One region of the Streptococcus sp. IsoGale022 genome, then DNA from elsewhere that is predicted to be linked to it. Evidence: predicted binding sites of a transcription regulator. Region 1 holds the regulator's gene; each other region holds the start of a gene.
What was found. Region 1 encodes Rex, which represses fermentation and respiration genes when NADH is low (regulators of the CRP and FNR family bind a similar motif). Its sites were predicted from a motif close to TTGTGAANTANTTCACAA; they were not measured.
Positions count from the first base shown of each region.

Region 1 (4,368 bases):
CTGGTGCTATCCTTCCCATTAAGGAAATTGGTAAATTACTGCAAGAACATCCTGCTGCTTTTCACGTTGATGCTGTCCAAGCAATTGGTAAATTTCCCATCTCCCCTGACGAGCTAGGGATTGACTTTCTATCTGCTTCAGCTCATAAGTTTCACGGTCCCAAAGGCGTTGGCTTCCTTTATGCCAAGAAGATGGATTTTGACAATTTCATGCACGGTGGTGATCAGGAAGAAAAACACCGGGCCGGAACTGAAAATCTAATCTCTATCACAGCCATGGCGGCGGCTCTGTCAGAAAGCATGGAACATCTAAAAGAAAATCTAGAGCGTGCACAAGACTTAAAAGACAACTTACTTGCTGACTTATCGGACATTGACTTTTACTTAAATGAAAGTCAACCAAGCTTGCCATATGTCATCAATTTGGGATTTCCCAATCAAAAAAATGACCTGCTTCTGCTTCAAATGGATTTAAATGGCTTTTCCATTTCAACAGGCTCAGCCTGCACAGCCGGAGCTATACAACCCAGTCATGTCTTGCAGGCTATGTATGGCAGGGATTCCAATCGCTTGTATGAGTCCATTCGGATCAGCACTTCGGACCAAACGACTTTGCAAGAGATTCAATCATTTACAAAGAAATTAAAAGAAATTTTAGGAGGATAAGATGGCCTTTCAAACATCTGTTAGCTTAGCAAACTGTGAATATACCTATTCACTTCACCCAAATGTCAAGAAATTCACCTTGCGCGACAATACATTCGCTGAAAGCAAGGTTGGCAACTATGAACTCTCTCGTCTGCTGGAATCTGTACCCAATAGCGGAAATGGCTTTCTGCTGAAAATCATCGTCAATAAAGATTTGAATGGCTTCAAAATCAACATCACTGACAAATCAGGCCTGCGCTTGGTCAATATTTTCAAATCAGAAGATCATCACATTATCCAACAAAAATTTTATTTCTTGATGGATAGCTTGGTTGAAAGAAATATTTTTGAAAAGACACCACAATAAGCAAGATTCTCGTAATTTTGCTTTTTTGGTTTTGACTCTTCAAAATTTAAACGAGCTTGACCTCTACTTGGAACGCTTGAAAATATCAAATGACTAATCGAACCAAAAGAAAGGATTAACCATGGTTGAACTGACCTATTTGGACTCATATAAGGTAAAACGAACACTCACCTATGAAGACTTCGACGAATTTCTTCTAGCCTTCTCTGGCTGCGTCACGGTTCCTGACTCGCTCAAGGTGCTTACTGTTACTTATAAGGGACACCAGCTGCCTTTTACAGGGCTAATTGGGGACTTGTACCGCCAAATGTACCAGTTAGACCTACGTCCCTATCAGGACTAAGTTTTTCACCCCTACCATTCCCAGCGATTACTGATTTTCTTTTTTATAAATCAAACATCCTTAATTAGTTGATTTTTTCACAAACTTCCTATAAAATAGAATTAGAAAGGTTGTGATTTTGTGAAAACTGAAAAAAATACTACAATTCCTCGAGCAACAGCTAAGAGACTGTCGCTCTACTATCGTATTTTTAAACGGTTTAATGCTGAGAAGATTGAGAAAGCCAACTCCAAGCAAATCGCTGAAGCCATTGGTATTGACTCTGCTACTGTCAGACGAGATTTTTCTTATTTCGGTGAACTTGGCCGCAGAGGATTTGGTTATGATGTCAAGAAATTAATGAACTTTTTTGCTGACCTCTTGAATGACAATGCTATCACCAATGTCATGATTGTTGGTGTTGGTAATATGGGGCGGGCTCTACTGCACTATCGTTTTCATGAGCGCAATAAAATGAAGGTTGTAATGGCTTTTGACACAGATGACCATCCAGAAGTTGGCAGCACAACCAACGATGGGATTCCTATCTATGGAATTTCCCAAACCAAAGAAAAAATACAGTCAGGAAATGTGCAAACTGCCATCCTAACTGTACCTAGCATAAAAGCCCAAGAAGTCGCATCTATCTTAGTTCAGGCTGGTGTAAAGGGTATTCTCTGCTTCTCACCAGTGAACCTATCCCTGCCTAAGGACGTGGTCGTTCAGTATGTTGACCTGACTAGCGAACTGCAGACTCTGCTCTACTTCATGAGAAAAAATGATTATTAATTTGAAAGAGGTATTAAACACTCTATGAGTAAACCTATTATTGGAATAACCGGAAATGAAAGAGAAATCCCAGACGATCACTTCATCCATATGAGCTATACAGCGACAGGATTCGTTGAGGGAGTTAAAGAAGTTGGCGGAATTCCAATGATTTTGCCAATCGGTGATGAAGAAATGGCTAAACAGTATGTTTCCATTGTCAATAAATTAATCATCACAGGCGGTCAGAATGTATGTCCCCAGTTCTATGGAGAAGAAAAAGTCATTGACAGCGATGATTATCTACTCAAACGGGACATTTTTGAATTAGCTTTAATCAAGGAAGCCCGTCGTCAAAATAAACCAATCTTCACCGTCTGCCGCGGAACTCAACTTTATAATGTCGCCCTAGGCGGTACTCTTCATCAAGACATTGAAGATCATTGGCAAGATAGCTCTGCTGAGTACACAACTCAAAGCATGGTGACCAAGAACGGCTCCATTCTGCATGAAATCTATGGCCCTGCATCTGAAATCAACTCCTTCCACCACCAAAGTATCAAGGATTTAGCTGCTGGCCTAGAAGTCATCGCCTATGATCCGCGAGATAAAATTATTGAAGCCATCACTTCTACTGACGGCAGTCCTTTCCTTGGCGTCCAATGGCACCCAGAGTTCTTGTTTGGCTCCAGAGAAGGAGACTTAGCTCTGTTTGATTATGTTGTCAATATTCTTTAAAATCCTCTATTCCTAGAAAAACTTCTGTTCTACACGAATAGAAGTTTTTTATATTCACGTAAATCAAATTATATCATATCTGCCTCTTCTCGGTAGCTATAGTAGTTAGACTTGGACACAATTAAATGATCTAAAAGAACCAAGCCCATCATCTCACACGCTTCTTTCATATGCTGGGTCACCTCATCGTCGTTTCTGCTAGGAACGACTGAGCCTGATGGATGATTGTGTACCAGTATGATAGATGTCGCTAGGTGCTTGAGAGCATAGTGGAGAATTTCTCTTGGCTCAGCAATACTTCTGCTTACAGTCCCCATGAAAATAGTCTGCTGGTGCAAGATTTGATTTTGACTATTAAGATAAATAGCAACCAAGCACTCCTGCCTCATGTCTCCTAGCTCTTGCTGCATCTTCTGAGCTAATTTTTGACTGCCCATAATCTGCTCTTTCTGAAGAACCTCTGCTCGGTTAATCCGACGCCCTAATTCGATAATGGCCTGCAGCTCCACAGCCTTAATCGGACCGATTCCAGAAATAGTCTGCAATTCCTGCAAAGTTAAATACTTAAGATCGTTCAGACTGGAAATAGATGATAAAATTCTTTGAGAAACTTGAAAAACAGTTTCTTTTTTATTGCCTGTCCTGAGAAAGATTGATAGGAGCTCCTGGTTACTGAGTTTTTCAGCCCCTTCTCTCATCAAACGCTCCCGTGGCATCATGCTAATATCATCTTGAAATGAAATGCTATACATAGAAACCTCCTTATCTTATAATTCGGAAAAAGAGTCAGAATCAGCAAGAATTGATATAAAAAATCTTTCGCCTAAAACAAAATTTAGATAAAAAAACTCCAAAAGTTAGAGTTCTTCCTAACCTTTGGAGTGAAATTTTTTTAGTTTTTTGTCTTTAAATCTGCATTTGGTTATAAGACTTACTGAAAGATTCAAGAACTTCCTTAGGAGCCTTATCATACTCGACAGAACCTTCTAATGTTCCCTTGACAATAGTCCGGTTGGTTGCCGCGGCATCCTCACAAGTAACTAAAGTAATCTCTGTAACACCTTCTGTATCCTCAATCAGATCCGTTCGATCCGGAGTTACTGTTTCAACACTGGTGATTACATAAGTATAGACTTGCTCTTTATCGGTGATATAAATCTTCATACCAGCCTTAGCACGGTCCAGTGGGGAAAAGAGCATGTTACTAGCCCCTGTGATGCCAAAGACATGGTGGCTAGCCAAGGCATAATTTCCCTGCCCCATCTGCTGGGTCTCTTTCATCGTACCAGCACCATAATACAATCCAGCATTATCCAGTCCTTTGAAGATCGGCAAGTTCATGGATACTTCTGGAATAGAGATGCCTCCGATAACAGGCAGTTGCTGCGCTTTCCACTGAGCATTGATGACCGCTTCTGTAGAAAGCGACTCTACCTTATTAAAATCAAAGCTAGTCTCAGCATTTTTATTTTTATTTATAGAGTCTTTGGAAACCTTGCTAACCTGATATTGGTTGGTATGCCAAA
Region 1 is NZ_JAKZJI010000001.1:3,813-8,180, reverse strand. Features, by position in the region: gene RG608_RS00045 (cysteine desulfurase family protein) at 1-665, shown strand, start outside; gene RG608_RS00040 (DUF1831 domain-containing protein) at 667-1,014, shown strand; gene RG608_RS00035 (DUF4649 family protein) at 1,136-1,357, shown strand; gene RG608_RS00030 (redox-sensing transcriptional repressor Rex) at 1,478-2,125, shown strand; gene RG608_RS00025 (gamma-glutamyl-gamma-aminobutyrate hydrolase family protein) at 2,150-2,842, shown strand; gene radC (DNA repair protein RadC) at 2,911-3,594, opposite strand; gene RG608_RS00015 (class A sortase) at 3,749-4,368, opposite strand, start outside.

Region 2 (4,368 bases), on a different contig from region 1:
CACCATTCTTAGCTCATCCTCGCTAACACCCAATTCCAAAAGCCGCTCATAGACACCTCGAACACTCTTAGCATGAAGCGTTGAAAAGACCGTAGCTCCAGTCAAACTTGCCCGAACCACTGCTCTAGCTGTCTCTCGATCACGGATTTCCCCGATAATCAAGAGATCCGGCCGATGTCGCAGAGACAGCTTAATCAGACTATCATAAGTCATGCCAATGGTTTCGTTCAGCTGCAGCTGCAGCATAGCCTCTTGCTTAATCTCAACCGGATCTTCAATCGACATGACTTGCTGACCAGAAAATTTAAGCTGAGCCAAATGGTACATCAAAGTCGTCTTGCCACTGCCGACTGGGCCTGAGAATAGATAGAGGCCGCGAGCCTGAATTTTCTTGCGCAACTCCGGCAATTGCTCAAACCAAAAGCGTAGCTCCCTGTCTTCATCATGCAGGAGCCGGATGACCAGACTTTCAAAACCACGATAATCACCAACTGTCGACAGCCGGATTGAAACCTTGGCTTCCTCACAATCATAATCGCAAGACCCAAGTTGACTGCGGCGCTTCTCTCCAACATTCATACCTGCGACAAACTTAAAGTGGCTGATAACCGCTGACAAAAGCTCAAAATCATAAGTCTTTATAAAGCGACGTTCATCACCAATTCTCATATAAAGCTCATAGCAAGTAGTCTTAGGAATGAGGTAAATATCCTGAGCCCCTTCTTGCCGAGCCTGCCTAATCATTTCTTTTGCAATTTCTTGAACCATACATCCTCCTCACCTTACTATTCGCAAAAAATCCAGAAAAAGAAAAAACAGCGGAAGAAACTTAACTTCTAACAAGTTAGGTCTCTTCTGCTGCTCTATTATCAGATTTGCAAAATATATTCTGTCGATTTAAAGAGGCTTAGCGGATTTTAGTTTGACTGAGCAAGCTCGGTGCTTTTCAAGGCCGTTCTGCTTAGTATAGCCTGGCCGGTACTTGCTCTTAGGAATCTTGCACTCATTCTCCAGCAAAAACAGAGAGTGGTACTGCTGAACATTCTCATCGCACTCCTCGCACCAGCGCTGATCCTCCGGATCCCAAAAAATTGTCATTAAATCACTACGGCTCTTATACAAAGGTGACTGCTCTGCCATCTGCAGCCAGCGGCTTTTATAATATTTAAGGGCTTCATAATAATCATCGAAGTGCTTCTTTGCAATGACATTTTCTTCCCAGCCATCCAGGAACCACCACGGTTCATAGTCCCCGTACATCTCAATTACACAATACATACTCGTCCTCTCTTTGTACCGTATATTATATATAAATTCTTTGGCGAACAAAACTATTTTGCTCAGAATCAGAAAACAATATAAAAACCCCTTTTAACCAAAGATTAAAAGGGATAGGCAAAAGACAACTTAAGAATTTTATTGGACTGGAGAGAGGTCATTTTCTATAATAACCTTAATGGCATGATGGTTCGCAGCTTGGCCGAAAACCTTGAAAGCTTCTTCGATTTCACTCAGTTTAAAATAGTGAGTCACCAGCTTTTCTGGCTCAATCTTATGACTTTCCAGGGCTTTCAGAAGCTGAGGAGTAGTATTGGTAGATACCAGCCCGGTCGTCACATTGATGTTGCGAATCCAGAGCCGATCTAACTCAAACTCGACAGGTTTTCCATGTACCCCACAGTTGGCAATGGTTCCATCAATAGCAATAACTTTCTGACAAAGATCAAAGCTAGCTGGAATACCTACTGCTTCAATGGCTACATCAACTCCACGTCCATCTGTCAAGTCAAAGATAGCCTGCACAGCTTTTTCAGGGTCTGCAGAGTTGACCTTATCCGTCGCACCAAAAGCCATAGCTGTGTCTAAACGGTTCTCATCTATATCAACCATGATAATCTTTGACGGAGAATAAAACTGAGCTGTCAGCAGAGACGCGAGACCAATTGGCCCAGAGCCAACGATAGCTACTGTACATCCAGGCTCTACTTTACCTTTTAAAACTCCTATTTCATAAGCTGTTGGCAGGATGTCTGACAGCATGACTAAGGCTTCATCTGATAAATCAGACGGTGTGTGATAGAGAGTATTATCAGCATGCGGCACGCGCAGATACTCCGCTTGTGTCCCGTTAATCAAATGCCCGAAAATCCATCCACCTTCATCTTCACAATGGGCGTAAATGCCCTTCTTGCAATAGTAGCACTTGCCACAAGCACAAACACAGGAAATCAGAACCTTATCGCCCTTCTTGAAATTGGTTACACTGTCACCAACTTCTTCAACAATACCGATGCCTTCATGTCCCAGAATAGTACCGCTCTTGCAGGCAGGTACGTCTCCTTTAATAATATGAAGATCAGTCCCGCAGATAGTGGTCTTAACCATACGGACAATAGCGTCTGTTGGCTTGCGTACGACAGGTTTATCAACATCTATAAACTGGGCAAGTCCCGGCTTAACATAAGTATAGGCTTTCATAGGCTATCCTTTCTATTGTTATGTTATGATGAATGTTTTCCATTTTATTTTAACAGTTTGTGAAAAAAATCGCAAGGTTTTTCCTCCAAAAAAGTGGGACAAACACCGTTTTGTCCCACCCTATTGTCTGCATGATCTTAAGCAAAATTTTCATCTTACTTGTTTCTGCATTATAAAGTTTCTAAAGCAATCATCGTCGTCACAGCCGCGTCATAGTAATTATCTGACGGTAAACCTTGCATGAAGAGATATTTATTTTGCTGCACCAATTTGCGGAATTCTATATTGTTGTTAGCCGCATAGAATACTGGAGCAGTAAAGCTGCCAGCCTGATTGCTATTGAGAGCCTTGCCTTTCAGGTTGTAGCCCGCATAAATCTTTTCTTGATTGAGGAAGAAGCTCAACATCTTCTTCAGCATTTTTTGACTTTTTTCATCCTTGCTTTGAGCCAGGTTGTAAGGAAGTCGGCAGGCATTATAAGAATAATAGCCATCATTTGCAGATTCTACCGTATCAGGCTCAGCAGCCCGAACTTTGTCACCGTCAACCCAGATAAAGTCTGGTATCAAACCAGTCTTGTTATCAGCGCTGATTGCTTCAAGTTTGCTGAGCATGTTATCTCGGATTGTCAGCCACTGCTTATCTTTGGTCAACTCATAGAAAGCTTGGAACTGCTGCGGCAATGTATCAGAAGTCCGCATGAGATTATAAAATTTCGATTCTGCATTTGCCCAGTTCCCAACCGTCAAAACGCCATTGCTTTCATTATAGTTATAAGCCAAGACATCTTTCAGAATAGCCTGAGCCTGTTCTTGGTATTCTTTAGCCTTGTCCGGCCACTGTTTAGCCGCCTGAATCAAAGCATAGGCGATGTAGAGATCGCCGTCTGTAGCATTGTTTTCGTCTTCATGATTGCTCTTTCCGTCCTTAATCGTTTGTTTCCAAGACATGAGTTGGGTATCTTTCAGACGATGAGCTAGATAATATTGGTAGAGCTTTTCAAAATCAGACGAACTGGCATCGCCTTGCTTAGCTGCATCCACAGCAATCACCATGCCATAACCCTGTGCTTCAGACAGCACAACATCTTCAGTCTTACTGTTTGTCGTCCTGATATAAGACAATTTGTCCTTGGTTACGACATATTCTTTAGACCATTGGCTGTATATATTCTTTTTGATGTTCGGAGTACTGCCCATGCGGGTGTACAAGAGGATACTAGCCAAGACAGCCAGAATTATCACAAACCAAATAAATCTTAATCTTGTTCTTTTCACACTTTCTCCTAACCTGCAAATCGTTTTGTTTTAACCCACTTGGTTTCTTTCCGCTTCAAAATCTTGTCCAAGATAACAGATCCTACTGCATCTAAAGAGACAACGATAAAGAGCTGAGAGTAAGTCAAATAGGACACAAGGGCCAGCCAAATCTGTTTGGTAGTCGCCTGTCCAAACTGAGAAGCCAGGGCAATATTGATCTGCAAAAGATAAAGCAAAATCATCAGAAGCCAGTTAAAGAGCATCAGCTGGACGATATAGATATTCTGAGCATCAAAAGCGAAAGGAATCCGCACATCCGGTATAAAGAGCTGGGTAATCATCGCCGCTACATTGGCAAAGAAAACCAAGTCAGATAAGACAATCGCCAGATTGAACCAGAAGAAGATACAAGAATAATTGAAAACTTCTAACTTCACGCGCCAGTTACCGCCGCTAAAAAGATGCTTGAAGTTGTCAATAATCACCTCGTAATTCCCCTTAGCCCAGCGCTTACGCTGCAAGTAATAGGACTTGAGGGTCTCAGGTTCTTGCTGGAAAGCCTCTGAGTTATAAGCCAAGGCAATCAGCTTGCCGCTTTGCATAATCTTAAAGGAAATTTCCGTGTCCTCTG
Region 2 is NZ_JAKZJI010000013.1:56,690-61,057, reverse strand. Features, by position in the region: gene comGA (competence type IV pilus ATPase ComGA) at 1-768, opposite strand, end outside; gene RG608_RS07875 (DUF1033 family protein) at 898-1,278, opposite strand; gene RG608_RS07870 (zinc-dependent alcohol dehydrogenase family protein) at 1,417-2,478, opposite strand; gene RG608_RS07865 (glycosyl hydrolase family 8) at 2,649-3,755, opposite strand; gene RG608_RS07860 (glycosyltransferase) at 3,764-4,368, opposite strand, start outside.
Region 2: the regulator Rex is predicted to act here: its motif matches at 2,536-2,553, upstream of RG608_RS07870 (zinc-dependent alcohol dehydrogenase family protein).

Region 3 (4,368 bases), on a different contig from region 1:
AGTTTGATAGCTTGGAGAGCCAAACCATCTGTAAAGTCGCTGGCCATCTGAGATACATAAGCTTCTGTTGCGTGAGTCAGCACGTCCATACCAGTGTCCGCTGCGACAAATCCTGGAACAGTCAGTACCAGAGCTGGGTCTACGATGGCTACAGTTGGAGTCAGAGAGTAGTCAGCGATTGGGTACTTGCGGTTGTTAGCCTTGTCAGAGATAACGGCAAACGGTGTTACTTCTGAACCCGTACCAGATGTGGTTGGGATTGCGATAAACTTAGTCTTCTTACCAAGCAACGGGAATTTGAAGGCACGTTTACGGATATCCATGAATTTTTGCACAAGGTCACGGAAGTCCACTTCTGGTTGCTCATAGAAGAGCCACATTACTTTAGCTGCGTCCATTGGCGAACCACCACCAAGTGCAATGATTGTATCAGGTTTGAAGGTACGCATAATCTCTGTACCACGTTCAACGGTTGTGATATCTGGATCTGGTTCTACGTCTGCAAAGATTTGATAAACAACCTTATTACGACGAAGATCAAGTTGTTCGATGATACGATTTAGGAAACCAAGCTCTACCATAGCATGGTCTGTTACGATCATGACACGTTCTACATCGCGACATTTTTGCAGGTATTGGATAGAGTCACGCTCGAAGTAAGTTTTTGAAGGGAGTTTCATCCATTGCATATTATTTCTACGTCTTCCTACTTTTTTGATGTTCAAGAGATTCACAGCACTAACGTTATCACCAACTGAGTTGCGACCATAAGATCCACAGCCCAGAGTCAGTGATGGCAGGAAGGCATTATAAACATCCCCGATACCGCCGAAAGTAGAAGGTGAGTTGCAAATAACACGGATGGCACGAACAGCCTTACCAAATTCCTTGGTCAACTCTTCGTCCGCTGTATGGATAGCGGCTGAATGACCAAGACCATGGAATTCTACCATTTGACGAGCTTTTTCAACACCGTCTTCACGGGATTCAGACTTGAGCACAGCAATGACAGGTGACAGTTTTTCACGTGTCAATGGCTCTTTTTCACCAACTTCTTTACATTCTGCAGCCAAGATATTCGTATCTTCTGGCACGCTGAAACCTGCTTGCTCTGCAATCCAAGTAGCTGGCTTACCAACGATATCCGGATTGAGCTTAGCACCAGCACAGTTCTTGCTATTTGCCTTAGCACCGAAGCAGAATTCTTCCAACAGAGCTTTTTCTTTCTTATTTACAAAGTAAGTATGATAAGACTTGAACTCTTCTACAAATTCGTCATAAACTTCCTTATCAATGATAACGGCTTGCTCAGAGGCACAGACCATACCATTGTCAAAGGACTTAGACATAACGATATCGTGCGCTGCTTGACGGATATTAGCGGATTTTTCCACATAAGCTGGTACGTTTCCGGCACCAACCCCGAGAGCTGGCTTACCACATGAGTAAGCTGCCTTCACCATTGCATTACCACCTGTCGCAAGGATTGTTGCAATCCCTTCGTGGTTCATAAGGGCAGAAGTTGCTTCCATCGATGGCGCTGTAATCCACTGTACACAGTTTTCAGGCGCACCTGCTGCAATCGCTGCATCACGCACGATTTGCGCTGCATGAGCAGAAGATTCTTGAGCTGATGGGTGGAAAGCAAAGATGATCGGATTACGAGTCTTCAAAGAAATCAAAGATTTGAAAATCGCTGTTGAAGTCGGATTGGTAGTCGGTGTGATACCGCAGACAACACCCACTGGCTCTGCAATCAAGGTCAGTCCAGTCACATCATCTTCTTCAATAACGCCAACAGTCTTCGTATGACGCATATTATTCACAACGTGCTCACAAGCGAAAAGGTTTTTCGTTGCCTTGTCTTCAAAAACTCCGCGTCCTGTTTCTTCATAAGCGTGCAGGGCCAACTCACCGTGAGCATCCAAAGCTGCTACAGAGGCCTTGGCTACGATGTAGTCCACCTGTTCCTGATTCAGCTTTCTCATTTCCTCTAGTGCAGCCAGACCTTTTTGCACCAATTCATCGACATGCTTTTGCGCTGCCAAAGCCTTGGCTTCTTGTTCTACCGTTTTCTTCTTTTCAGCCATTCTATTCCTCCAATGGTTTTGCCTTAGGTTAGACGAAGAACTCTAACCTTTGTTAAATATTTCACAATTTAATTATAACCTATTTAATGATTTTTGTAAACACTTTCACTTAACATTCACAAACTTTTCTCTATTATTTTGTGAAATGTCATACAATATGCGCTGATTTGCCAGATTATTTTTGTCTATTTTGTGAAAAACTTTTTTAATTTTTTAGAGATTTCACATACTTTTTGTTTTCACACAATATATGAAAGCGCTTTCTTTGTTTAGATATAAAAAGCTCGGATAAACCGAGCTGATTATTTATGGTTTCACATTACCTGAATTGGCTTCATCTATGGCTTGCTTAATGGTATTGGCATAGAGAGTTCCCCCTTCAATGATGGACTCTGAGTTTGAGCCAAAGTGGACATAGTCTGTCCCTTCCCAAATCTGTGGGTTATCGATAGCAGTTTGATGCCAGTCAGCCACAAAGACATAGTCGTACTTCTTGGCTAATTCCAGTTCATACTCCCGCTGCTGAGCTAAAACACCGCCCTCTGAGCGACCGTCATAAGGAGTTACGAGAATCAGTTGATGCCCCTTAGGCAGGCTGGAAACATACTCATCTAAAAGCTCATTCGAGTAACCGGACGAATTGGTTCCAAGAGCCAGAACAACCTGCTTCTTCAGCACTCTATTAGCAATATCTGTCTTGTAGACCTCCAAGCCTGTACTCAGACTGCGACTAACGACAGTGTCTAGCTCGATTCCTGGTAAGATCTGCTGCAATTGATCGCTAGAGCGCAGGGCAACAGAGTCACCAATCATGGTAATCCCGTCCGCCACATTGTACTCAGTCGCCTTGGACTGATCAACCTGACTTCGAGTTGTCTGCATCTTAGTGTCAGCTTGATTCAGAGCATTGACAATCAAACTTTCCTCAAAAGCTCCTACCTTTGGTGCTGTCACCGAGATAAAGAACATAATCAAAGTCAGCGGAATCATACTGTAAAAGATTGGTCTGGTAAGAGATGACAGATCCATCTTGGTTCCCATGATAACTGGCTGACGACCAGCAAGAGTTGGCTCCAAGATGTAGAAAGACAAAGCTGCAAAAGTAAGAGACAGCAGCGTGGTCAAGAGAACAGCCAAGCCATTACCCATCAGCTGGGTAAAGATAATATAGAATGGCCAGTGGAAAAGATAAACACCGTAGCTGGTATCTGCGATAAAGTTGACAATGCCAGGCTCCTTCACATCAGGAAGCTTATCATGCAGCATCCTAGCTGCCAAAATCATCAGACAGGCCAAGGTGGTCGAAGTCAAGAACCCTACTAGATAGGTCCAAAGATTGTCAAACTTGAGCAGGAAGCTGAGCAAAAGCAAAATAGCTGCGCTGCCCCCCATAATTCCTAGTACTTGCTTGAGAGCCAGCTTTTGCTCCAGCATCTTAAAGCGACTGCTGACATGGCCAATACCAGACAAGGTCGCCAGAATGCTTCCTGCAAAGAAAGGAAAGATGTGGGTCAAACTTGAGAAATAAATATCAGAGTAATTCTTAGTGGTCAAAGCTCCAGCAAACATTGATACAAAGCTGACCAAAAAGAGACCTGCAGAAACCAGCGCGATCATGCCACGATAGCGGGCCGTTGACTTAGCAACCTTGCCCAAGCCCCAAGCGGCCAATCCCCACAGAACATAATAGTGCACTTCTAAAGCCAGACTCCAAGTGTGAATCAAGATGTGCGGCACAAACTGACTCTCATAACTGCCGCCTGAGAGCATTTCATAAAAGTTGGTCACAAAGCCCAAAGCAGCCGCAATCTGCGTCCCAATCCCAGCCACAAAATCCTTACGAATCAAGAGGGTAAAGGGCATAACGACCAAAATCATAAAGACCAGAGGCGGTACAATCCGATAAAAACGCCGTTTGAAAAAGCCTTGGATATCGATTTCTTTCCTCTTGGCAAACTCGTCAATCAGCAGAGCAGTAATCAAGAAACCAGAAAAGGTAAAGAAGATATCCACGCCAATAAAACCGCCAGGGAAAACGCCCTGGAAGTAATGATAAAGCAGAACTAGAAGCAGCCCCGTGATTCTGACGAGCGAAAACCATTTAATGCGCATTTTGATAAATTCCTTGTTTAAACGTTCCTTCATAAACGACATTGCCTTCTGTCGTTAGCTTTCCTTGTCCATCAGCCTGGCCCTTGCTGAAGTCCCCTTCATATTTCCAGCCAGCCTGCGAGGTAAAGGTCCCTTTGCCGTCAAAGATGCCATTGCGAAATTGACC
Region 3 is NZ_JAKZJI010000008.1:50,675-55,042, forward strand. Features, by position in the region: gene adhE (bifunctional acetaldehyde-CoA/alcohol dehydrogenase) at 1-2,090, opposite strand, end outside; gene RG608_RS05760 (acyltransferase family protein) at 2,397-4,202, opposite strand; gene RG608_RS05765 (MORN repeat-containing protein) at 4,192-4,368, opposite strand, start outside.
Region 3: the regulator Rex is predicted to act here: its motif matches at 2,140-2,157, upstream of adhE (bifunctional acetaldehyde-CoA/alcohol dehydrogenase).

Region 4 (4,368 bases), on a different contig from region 1:
GATAACTCCACCCTTGATATTTTTCACGATAAAGAAGATTGTGATGGCCAAACCGACCAAGGCTACGATGACCGCTGGATTGTTAAAGTCTACCAGACCGGGAGTTGCTGCCGAATTAGCCGTAATAGCCGCTGCAGCCTTATCTGCTCCCTTGCCAGCTACTGTATAATTGCCTGGATCGATTGAAAACTTGAGCAAGCCAGCATTTTTAATACCTACATAGGCCAGAAAGACCCCAATACCTGCTGAAATAGCTGCGCGCAAGGAGCCTGGAATTGACTCGATAATCATCTTGCGCACCTTGGTCAGAGTGATAATGAGCGAAATAATCCCACAGATAAAGACCATAGCCAAGGCTTCCTGCCAAGTGTAGCCCAAGGCAAAGACAACCGTGAACGTGAAAAAGGCATTCAAGCCCATACCCGGTGCCTGCGCATAGGGCAAGTTGGCAAAGAAAGCCATCATCAAGGTACCTGCAACAGCCCCGATAATCGTAGCTAGGAAAACTCCCTGCTTAGGCATACCTGTCTGAGCCAGCATAGCGGGATTGACGAATAAAATGTAGGACATGGCAAAGAAAGTCGTCAGACCAGCCAAAACCTCTGTCCGGACATCTGTCCCTTTTTCGGTCAGTTTGAAAAATTTATCCATTTTCCAATAAATCTCCTTTTAAGTAAAATTTCTAATATCTAGTTCAATAACAAAGAAAAACAGATTGAATTTCATTTATTTACGAACGATGATTTAAATTATAATAAAAAACATTCACTTTTTCAAGATGAATGTCTCGCTTTTCTTATTTTTTATTATCTCTCATCAGAAATACCAAACTCATAAACTGCAAAAAAGTAAAACCAAGAATGAAAGGCAGACGATCAGGCTGCAAAGTTTGCAAGAGCTTCTGTAGAACCAGCTGAGGATGAAGCAATAAATCCCAGCTATTGAGGCGATTATAACGTCCTATGTAGATAGCCAGACTAGACACAGCCGACAGAGCAGCCGTCAGCAACAAGTCTAAATACCAGTTAAGCTTCCAGCGTTCCTTGATGACATACCAACTCTCCATACCACAGAAAATTCCGAATAAAATACTGGAAACAAAAGCTAAAAAGAGCAGGAAAACACTTGGCTTACTCAGAACATCTGCCACCCAAGTCATATGGATCAAATCAGTAATCATATAGAAAGTGTTGGGGAAGAAAAGCAACCACAAGAGGAAAAGAAGAGGATATACCCACTTCTGCTTCTTAAATAAAAGTGTCAAGACAGCTGCATCATAGCTGATTAAGGCCAAGGTCATATTCCAGATTAGATAGGTCGGACCGCCATTTAGAGATTGGATATAGATAAAAAAGGCAATCATCAGAAAAAGAGCATGAATCATGATTGGTTTACGCATACGAAAAGCTCCTCCTTGGTGTGTCATAATTGTGACGGATTAGAGCACCATTATAACATAAGTCGTGTTATTTACACTGAATTCTGTTATAATAGTCTGTATTATCACTGAAAAGAGACTCACATGACAAAAAAAGTAATCGCTGTGGACTTGGACGGAACCTTGCTGGATTCTAACAGCAATTTGTCTGACTTCACCAAAGAAACCATTAAAAAAATTTCCCAAAAGGGCCACAAGGTCATTATCACAACAGGCCGGCCCTACCGCATGGCTTTGAAATATTATAAAGAATTAGAGCTCAATACGCCCATGATCAACTTCAATGGCTCTCTGACTCACATTCCAGAAAAGAAATGGGACTTTGAAAAATCGCTGACGCTGGACAAGTCCTTTCTGCTGGATATGGTTAAGCGCAGGGATGAGATTGAAGCTGATTTCATTGCCGGCGAATACCGCAATAAATTCTATATCACCAATCCCAATGAAGAAATCGCTGATCCCAAGCTCTTTGGCATCGATGCTTTCAAACCTGAAAACCAGTTTCAAGCCAATCTGGTAACGGAGAATCCTAACGCCATTCTCCTGCAGACCCGAGCAGCTGACAAATATGCTCTGGCAGAGGAAATGAATGCTTTTTACCAGCATGAACTTTCTATTAACTCTTGGGGCGGGCCACTCAACATCCTAGAGTGTGCTCCCAAGGGTGTCAATAAGGCCTTTGCCCTTCAGTACCTACTTAATATTCTCAATGTAGACCGTAAAAATCTGATTGCCTTTGGCGATGAACAAAATGATACTGAGATGCTGTCCTTTGCTGGCACTGGCTATGCCATGAAAAATGCGAATATTGACCTTCTTCCATACGCTGACCAGCAGTTATCTTTGACCAATGACCAAGATGGCGTCGCCTACGAGCTCAACAAACTCTTTTTATAAAAATAGACAATTAGACAAACTCTGTTCGAGAGTTTGTCTTTTATTTTTTTCTTCCCTCAAACTCCGTTAGTTGCAAAAAGCTTTAAAAATAGGAGTTTATCAGCTATGTCAGAATATTAGAGTGAATCCACGCTTAGTTTTGTAAGCGTTTGCCGTTTGTTTGAGTTTGTGATATAATTAACATAATCAAAAACTAAATAACAGGAGGAAACTACTTATGAAAGCAGTTGTTGTAAATCCAGAGGGAACTAATGTCCAACTCGTTGAAAATAAAGAAATGCGTCCGCTTGAAACAGGGGAAGCTCTCGTTGACATCGAATATTGCGGTGTCTGCCATACGGACCTGCACGTCGCGCACGGTGACTTTGGCAAGGTGCCGGGCCGAGTTCTTGGTCACGAAGGTATTGGTATTGTAAAAGAAATCGCTCCAGATGTAAAAAGTCTCAAGGTCGGAGACCGCGTCAGTGTCGCTTGGTTCTTTGAAGGCTGCGGCGCTTGTGAATACTGTACAACTGGTCGCGAAACCCTTTGCCGTACAGTAAAAAATGCCGGCTATTCTGTCGATGGTGGGATGGCAGAGCAATGTATCGTAACAGCTGACTACGCTGTCAAAGTCCCTGAAGGACTCGATCCCGCCCAAGCTTCTTCTATCACTTGTGCCGGTGTAACCACCTACAAGGCTATCAAAGAAGCCCAGCTGCAACCAGGCCAATGGACAGTTATCTTTGGAGCAGGTGGATTGGGTAACCTAGCGGTTCAATATGCCAAGAAAGTCTTTAATGCCCATGTTGTCGCTGTTGATATCAACAATGATAAGCTAGTTTTGGCCAAAGAAGTTGGTGCTGATATCGTCATCAACGGCCATGAAGTTGAAGATGTCGCTGCTCTTATCCAAGAAAAAACTGGCGGTGCGCATTCTGCCATAGTAACAGCCGTTTCTAAAGTTGCCTTCAACCAAGCGGTGGACTCTGTTCGTGCTGGCGGTCGGGTAGTTGCCGTTGGATTGCCATCTGAAATGATGGACCTCAGCATTGTCAAAACCGTTTTAGATGGTATCCAAGTCATCGGTTCCCTCGTTGGTACGCGCAAGGACTTGGAAGAAGCCTTCCAGTTTGGTGCTGAAGGATTAGTGGTTCCTGTCGTTCAAAAACGCCCTGTTTCAGATGCTGTGGATGTCTTTGACGAAATGGAAGCGGGTACCATTCAGGGACGTATGGTACTTGACTTCACACACTAATGCTTTAAAGCATGTCAGTCCCAACATTTACAAAACTCTTGGAAACGTATGGTGGACAGACTTGATATTATTTAGAAACTTTTGCCATTATAGAGGGAGACTAAAGACATAAGACGCGACTTTTTGTCTTTGGTCCTCCTTTTTCTTTTTTGATAAATAAACACTTTCTCAAACAAAATTCTCTTCTGTCATTTCAAAAGTCTCTTTCATATTATTTCAATCTTTTTCATATATTAATCTATTGTATTTTCTATTTTCCTAATTTATTAAAACATTTCTATAGCTAAGGTTTGCTTATACTTATATTTATCAGGGTTTCAGCAAATACTGACATTTTTGAAAGAAAAAGTCGTTTTTTAGGAACAAACGCTTGCATTTTTCATGAAAACGTTTTATAATAAACTTGCCTTAAAGTTTTCTTAAAACTTAAGTCAAACATTTTATAAGGAGGAATGTCAATAATGAGTATCGGAATCATTATTGCTAGCCACGGTGAATTTGCTGCTGGTATTCATCAATCAGGTTCTATGATTTTCGGTGAGCAGGAAAAAGTACAAGTTGTAACTTTCATGCCCAACGAAGGACCAGATGATCTCTATGCAAAGTTCAATGACGCTGTGGCTTCGTTTGATGCGGACGATGAAGTGTTGGTCTTGGCTGACCTTTGGAGTGGCTCTCCATTCAACCAAGCTAGCCGTGTCATGGGTGAAAATCCAGACCGCAAGTTCGCTATCATTACAGGCTTGAACCTGCCTATGCTGATTCAAGCTTATACAGAAAGGATGATGGATGCCAA
Region 4 is NZ_JAKZJI010000007.1:22,038-26,405, reverse strand. Features, by position in the region: gene RG608_RS05070 (NCS2 family permease) at 1-651, opposite strand, end outside; gene RG608_RS05065 (DUF1361 domain-containing protein) at 797-1,426, opposite strand; gene RG608_RS05060 (Cof-type HAD-IIB family hydrolase) at 1,523-2,335, shown strand; gene adhP (alcohol dehydrogenase AdhP) at 2,553-3,572, shown strand; gene RG608_RS05050 (PTS sugar transporter subunit IIB) at 4,034-4,368, shown strand, end outside.
Region 4: the regulator Rex is predicted to act here: its motif matches at 2,502-2,519, upstream of adhP (alcohol dehydrogenase AdhP).